One region of the Halanaerobium sehlinense genome, then DNA from elsewhere that is predicted to be linked to it. Evidence: riboswitches for the same ligand, from Rfam matches in the RefSeq annotation. Region 1 holds a riboswitch; the other holds the start of a gene.
The links. A riboswitch is a leader RNA that binds a small molecule or an ion and turns the genes downstream of it on or off. The one in region 1 is predicted to bind S-adenosylmethionine.

Region 1 (3,561 bases):
GAAGGAGCAATTTACATTATGGGTTTTGAAGCAGGAATAAAAAACTGGAAAAAGTTTTTAAAACCTGGCGGTTATTTGGCAGTAAGTGAAATTACGTGGTTGACTGATAAAAGACCAGAAAAAATTGAAAAATACTGGAATAGTGAATATCCAGAAATTGATACAGCTTCAAATAAGTTTAAAGTTTTAGAGAAGAATGGATTCACACCGGCAGGATACTTTTATCTGCCCCAATCCAGCTGGCTTGAAAATTACTATAAGCCAATTGAAGCTCGTTTTAGTGACTTCTTAAAAAGGCATGATCATTCGGAAGCTGCAAAGAAAATTGTAGAAAATGAAAAAAAAGAAATTCAGATATATAAAAAATACAAAGAATATTTAAGTTATGGATTTTATATAGCCAAAAAAACAGCTGAAAATTAACTCAGCTGAAAAGGGAGGAATTCAAATTGAATTTGATAGATTTAGGTTGGAATCAGTTTTTTGTAGATAAATTAGCTCAAATGGAGGCTGAAGAAAGATTTCAGGTTGCAAGAGCTGCCGTTGAATATAAAGGAATGTATAAGTTGTATTTAGAAAAAGGAGAAGTTTTAGCTGAGATTACAGGTAAGATGCGTTATAATAATCAGTTTCCGGCAGTTGGAGACTGGGTATTAGTTGACCTTCAGGATAATGAAAACAGAGCTATTATTCATAAAATACTGCCCAGAAAAAGCAAGTTTTCACGCAAAGCAGCCGGGGCTGAGACTAAAGAACAGATAGTAGCTGCCAACATTGACACAGTCTTTATAGTAACATCTTTGAATCAGGATTTTAATTTAAGAAGGTTGGAAAGATATCTCACAATTGCCTGGGATAGTGGTTCTAAACCTGTAATCGTTTTGAGTAAAGCTGATTTAGCTGATGATGCTGGAGCAAAAAAATCTGAAGTTGAAACAGTGGCATTTGGGGTTCCAATTCATATAGTTAGTGCTTTAACTGGTAAAGGATTGGATGAGCTTAAACAATATTTAAACAGAGGAGAAACTGCTGCTTTTCTGGGATCTTCTGGAGTTGGGAAATCTACAATAATTAATCAGCTGGTGGGACAGGAAAAGATGGAAGTCAATCAAATTAGGGAAAGTGATGGTAGAGGGAAGCATACTACCACTCACCGAGAATTAATAGTTTTAGACAATGGTGGTATTGTTATTGATACTCCTGGGATGAGAGAAATTCAACTCTGGGATGAAAGTAATGGAATTGATGCAAGTTTCGAAGATATTAAAAAAATAGCAAAAAACTGTAAATTTAATGACTGTCAGCATGATTCAGAACCTGGTTGTGCTGTAAAAAAAGCTATTAAAGAGGGGAATTTAGCTGAAGCAAGACTCGAAAATTATAGAAAATTGGAAAAAGAATTGCTTTATTTAGAAAGAAAAAGAAAATTTGGCGCTGAATATGCAAATAAGTTAAAATATAAAGAATTAATGGGGTTATAGAATTTGACAAAATATAATTTAGATGATATTCTCTATAATCAAATAATAATAAAAATTAAAATTTAATAATTCATCAAGAGTGGTGGAGGGACTGGCCCTTTGAAACCCGGCAACCTACCAGTATGGTAAGGTGCTAAATCCTGCATTTCAAAGAAATGACAGATGAGAGGAATTTATAAAACCCTCTCAGGAGGGTTTATTTTTTTACCACTCTTTCAGTTTTATTAGGAGTGGCTTTTTTATTTTAAGCAAATATTTATTGGGAGGTGTATTAGAGAAAATACGGTTGACAAAATTAGAAATAATAAATTTATTAATATTAAAAAAGTAGAGGAGAATCTAAATTATGAAAAAATCATTTAAATCAATCTTAATCAGTAGTGGAGTAGTTTTAGCAGCAGTTTTGTATTTATTAATTGCAGCAAATACAGTAATAGCAGCAGATCAAGTTTTAAAAGTTGGTGCAACAGCAGGCCCTTTTGCTCAGATACTAGAGGCTGTGCAGCCGATTTTGGCAGAAGAAGATGTAGAGCTTGAAATTGTTGAGTTTACAGACTATGTAACACCTAATTTAGCATTAGCAGATGGTAGTTTAGATGCTAATACTTTTCAGCATATACCATATTTTGAAAGATTTAAATCTGACCGCAATTTAGACTTAGTATCAATTGCAAAAACAATTGTAATTCCCATTGCTATTTATTCTGATAAATATGAATCATTAAATGAAATTCCTGAGAACTCAACTATAGCTATTCCAAATGATCCAACAAATGGCGGCAGGGCCTTACTATTATTTGAAAAAGCTGGTTTAATAGAGTTAGATGATTCAGCAGGTATCAATGCCACCATTTTAGACATCGAATCTAATCCACTTGATTTAAAGTTTCACGAGGTTGAGGCAGCCCAAACAGCTAGAGTTATACCAGATGTAGCCGCTGCAGCTGTTAATTCAAATTATGCTCTTGATCTTGGAATGAATCCGAAAGAGGATTCTATCTATATTGAAGATGGTGACTCCCCTTATGTTTGTATAGTGGCAGTAAGGCCGGAAGACGAAGATAATCCTATAATTAAGAAATTTGTAGAAGCCTATCAATCTGAAAAAATACGAACTTTCATTAATGAAGAATTTGACGGAGCAGTTATCCCAGCATTTTAACAGCCTCGAAAATATTAAATATGAAGGAGTTATATTATGCCAGAATTAAATAAAAAAATAAACAATTTTAGTGATTCAGTTATTAGAAGAATGACCAGAATTTCAAATAAGTATGATGCAGTTAATTTATCTCAGGGTTTTCCAGATTTTGACCCACCAGAAGAGTTGAAAGATGCTTTAAAAGAAACTGCAGCTGGTAGTATACACCAGTATGCAGTTACCTGGGGTGCTTCTAATTTCCGCAAAGCTCTAGCTGAAAAACAGTCAAAATTTATGGGTTTTGAAATTGATCCTGAAAAGGAAATTGTTGTAACCTGCGGCAGCACTGAAGCGATGATGGCCGCAATGATGACAGTCTGTACACCTGGAGATAAAGTAGCAGTCTTTTCTCCATTTTACGAAAATTACGCTGCTGATGCAATTTTATCAGGAGCAGAACCTATTTATGTCAATCTTAACCCGCCAGAGTTCAATTTTGATCCAGAGGAATTAGAAGAGGCGCTAAAGCAGGGAGTCAAAGCTTTAATTCTCTGCAATCCTTCTAATCCAACTGGTAAGGTGTTCACCCGTTCTGAACTGGAAACCATTGCAGAACTGGTAGAAAGATATGATGTTTTTGTAATTACTGATGAAGTTTATGAACATATTATTTATCCTCCAAATAAGCATCTATATTTTGCTTCACTGCCGGGAATGTTTGAAAGAACAATTTCCTGCAGTTCTCTTTCTAAAACCTATTCGATAACAGGCTGGAGGCTTGGATATTTAATTGCACCTGCTGAAATAACTACTGCTGCCAGACAAATACATGATTTTTTAACAGTTGGAGCTGCAGCACCACTTCAGGAAGCAGCAGTTACTGCACTTAATTTTGATGAAAAATATTATAAAGATTTACAAAAATCATATCAGGAGAAA
Region 2 (3,561 bases), 150 kb from region 1:
AGACTCCAATCCATAATCTCCTGCAGCTCCTCCCAGTAGTCGACTTCTTCAAATTCTAAAGTCTCAACGGGAGCTCCGGTAATTATCATACCATCATATTTATTAGTTTTAATCTCGTCAAAAGTATTATAAAACTTGATCAGATGCTCCTCTGCTGTATTTTTCGAATTATGAGTTGCCGGATGCATCAGATCAACATCTACCTGTAAAGGGGTATTCGAAATCAAACGCAAAATTTGTGTTTCAGTCTTAATTTTAGTAGGCATTAAATTTAAAATTAGGATTTTTAAAGATCTTATATCCTGGTGAGTTGCTCTAGATTCTTTCATTACAAATATATTTTCATTTTCCAGTGTTTCAACTGCTGGTAAATCATTTTGAATTTTAATTGGCATTTCTATCACTCCATTCTATGCCTGGGCAGCACTTAATGCCTGATCTAAGTCTTTTATAATATCATCAACATTTTCAATTCCAATTGAAAGCCTGATCAATTCAGGTGAAATTCCTGTCTTAATTAAGTCTTCTTCACTCAGCTGCTGATGAGTTGTACTTGCTGGATGAATAGCTAAAGATTTAGTATCTCCAACATTAGCCAGATGTAAAATTAGTTCCAGCTGATTAATGAATTTCTCAGCTACCTTTTTGCCTCCTTCAACACCAAAAGCAATCATACCTCCATAACCATTATTAAGATATTTTTTTGCATTTTGATGTGATTTATGACTTTTTAAGCCCGGATAATTTACCCATTTCACCCGCGGATCAGCCTCCAAAAATTCAGCAACAGCCTGGGCATTTTGGGAATGCTGTTTCATCCTTAATGCGAGTGTTTCTAAACCCGTAATGGTTAAAAACGAGTTAAATGGACTGGGAGAACTTCCTAAATCTCTTAAAAGCTGAACTCTGGCCTTTGTAATAAAAGCAGCGCTGCCAAACTCTTCCTGAAATTTGACTCCATGATAGCTTGGGTCTGGTTCAATTAACTCAGGAAATCTGCCAGTATCCCAGTCAAAATTGCCGCTGTCAACAATAATTCCCCCAATCGAATTACCATGTCCTGAAATATATTTTGTTGTCGAATGGATAACTATATCTGCTCCAAATTCAAAGGGCTTACAAATATAGGGGGAAGCAAAAGTGTTATCAACAATTAAAGGGATTCCTGCCTGATGGGCTATTTCTGCCAGTCTTTTAAAATCAGGCACAGCTAGAGATGGATTACCAATTGTCTCAATATAAAGAGCTTTTGTTCTCTCATTTATTGCATTTTTAAAAGTCTCTGGGTTTTCAGAATCGACAAAACTAACATCTATTCCCAACTTTTTGAAACGATGTTTAAATAAATTATGGGTTCCTCCATAAATAGAGCTGCCGCTTACAATGTGATCTCCATTATTACAGATAGTTAATAGTGCAATTACCTCTGCTGCCTGGCCTGAAGAAACAGCTAAGGCTCCAACTCCACCCTCAAGTTCTGCTACTCTCTTTTCTAAAACTGTATTACTTGGATTTTGAATTCTAGTGTAAATATCACCTTCTGCTTTTAAAGCAAATAAATCTGCCGCATGTTCTGTACTGTCAAATAAATAAGAAGTAGTTTGATAAATTGGAACTGCTGCTGCTTTTCTGTTCTTCTCTGCCTCATAACCTGCATGTAGTGCTAAAGTCTCAAATTTAAATTTCATTTAATTTCCTCCTCTAATTTTCGCTGCTCAAATTTTAATTTAATTAATACTAAAGTCTTTTTTTCCTTCTCTAATACTCAAAAAGAATAAAATGGGAATAAATAAAAAAATCCCACTTCCTAAGTAAATATAGGAGTGGGTAATCTGTTTTGCTCCTTATCTCTCAGAAATCTTCCTGCTGGAATTAGCACCGGGCAGAATCAACTGCTGGTTGCTGGGCTTCAAAGGGCCAGTCCCTCCACCTCTCTTGATAAGTTTTATTGTTTTTTATAACTCTAACATAGATTAGTAATCCTGTCAAGAAAATATTTTTTTAATTAAAGCTAAAAATCATATGATTCAGTAAAAAACTATTTATTTCTTTTTCCGCTGCCTTGAACTTTTAATCCCCAGAGATTTTCTATATTTTGCAACAGTTCTTCTAGAAATATCTAAACCATATTTCTGAGCAAATATTTCTGCTAATTTGTTGTCACTAAGTGGATGTGCTCTGTCTTCAGATTCAATCTCTTCACTCAGCATTGCTTTAATACTGACTGAAGAAACCCCATCAATACCGCTGTTGAAGAAGAATTTAAGACTAAAAACTCCATGAGGAGTCTGAAGATACTTTGCTGTTGTAGCTCTACTGACAGTTGATTCGTGCATTTCAATTTCTTCTGCAACTTCTTCCATTGTCAAAACCTTTAGATTTTTTAAACCATTTTCAAAAAAATCCATCTGCTTTTTCAAAATTGCTTGAGTGATTTTTCTAATTGTATGTTTCCTCTGTTCAATACTTTTAATCAGCCAAACAGCAGCCTGATATTTTTCCTTTAAATAATCGCTGATCATAGCGTCATCCTGGTTTTTTAATAAATTATAATAATAAGAACTGATGGTAACAGTAGGATAGGCAGTATTTTTTTCTTCAATATAAAATTCCCCATCTTCTTTTTTTATAATTAAATCAGGATCAATATATTCTGCTTTACAGGATGCAAAACTGCTGTCATAGTTAATATCGAGTTTTTGAATCCTTTGATAAACTTCTTCTACTGCTTCTTTATCAAAACCTTCGTCAGAAAAAATTTCAGCAATCATTTCGAAATCTGTAGTTAGCTCACCAGATTCATTTAAACTACCTACAATAAATTTTCCAAGTTCAATCTCTTCATCATTGAGAACTTCAAAAAGCTGATTTTCTAAATGTTCGCAAAAATCAGGCTGGTAAGCAACAAAGTTTTCGTATTCTATATCCTTTTTTTGAACAGAATTAAAACTTGATTCCCTATAATTCATGTCCCTCTGTGATTCCATCATCTCAAGCAAAGGATTTTCTTTCATTTCATCTTCGATATAGTCTTTTAGTTCTAAAGCACTATATTGAAGAATTTCAATAGACATCTGCAGCTGAGTTGTCATTACCAACTCCTGCTTTTGTTCAATATTTAAATTAAGATCTAACTTCATAAATTACTCTCCTTTAACCACCTAAATTATAAGGCTTTATATATTATATATTAAATAATACTTCTTTAAAACCTTCTTTTATAGTCAATTTTACAGCAAAAAATTTTGCTAATAGATTTAAGGGAATCTTATATTATCTGTTTTTAATAATTAAGAACTGTGATAAGATTAATTTAGTCTATTAAAACTAATAAAGCTATATCCTACTAATATTATAATATTTTTTTGAATAATAAAAAAGTGGTGAACTAACATTATGAGAATTTTTCTTTTGGAATATTTTTTGAGTAGAAAAAGAAATAGTTTTTTTAAAGAATCTTTTTACAAAGAAGGAAGCTATATGCTGAATTCTTTAATTAAATCATTTGCTGGGATTAAAGATCTACAGCTATCTATTTTTGTCGCTCGAGAAAATACAGAT

Region 2: it holds a riboswitch for S-adenosylmethionine, as region 1 does, so the genes downstream of both, ACZ446_RS05030 (O-acetylhomoserine aminocarboxypropyltransferase/cysteine synthase family protein) here and ACZ446_RS04340 (MetQ/NlpA family ABC transporter substrate-binding protein) in region 1, are expected to answer to the same signal.

The regions. Positions count from the first base shown of each region.
Region 1 covers NZ_AP042442.1:889,994-893,554, forward strand. The annotation lists gene ACZ446_RS04330 (class I SAM-dependent methyltransferase) at 1-423, shown strand, start outside; gene rsgA (ribosome small subunit-dependent GTPase A) at 450-1,481, shown strand; SAM riboswitch class I at 1,549-1,650, shown strand; gene ACZ446_RS04340 (MetQ/NlpA family ABC transporter substrate-binding protein) at 1,828-2,643, shown strand; gene ACZ446_RS04345 (pyridoxal phosphate-dependent aminotransferase) at 2,680-3,561, shown strand, end outside.
Region 2 covers NZ_AP042442.1:1,037,362-1,040,922, reverse strand. The annotation lists gene metA (homoserine O-acetyltransferase MetA) at 1-395, opposite strand, end outside; gene ACZ446_RS05030 (O-acetylhomoserine aminocarboxypropyltransferase/cysteine synthase family protein) at 411-1,688, opposite strand; SAM riboswitch class I at 1,842-1,945, opposite strand; gene ACZ446_RS05025 (RNA polymerase factor sigma-54) at 2,043-3,140, opposite strand; gene ACZ446_RS05020 (ATP-grasp domain-containing protein) at 3,412-3,561, shown strand, end outside.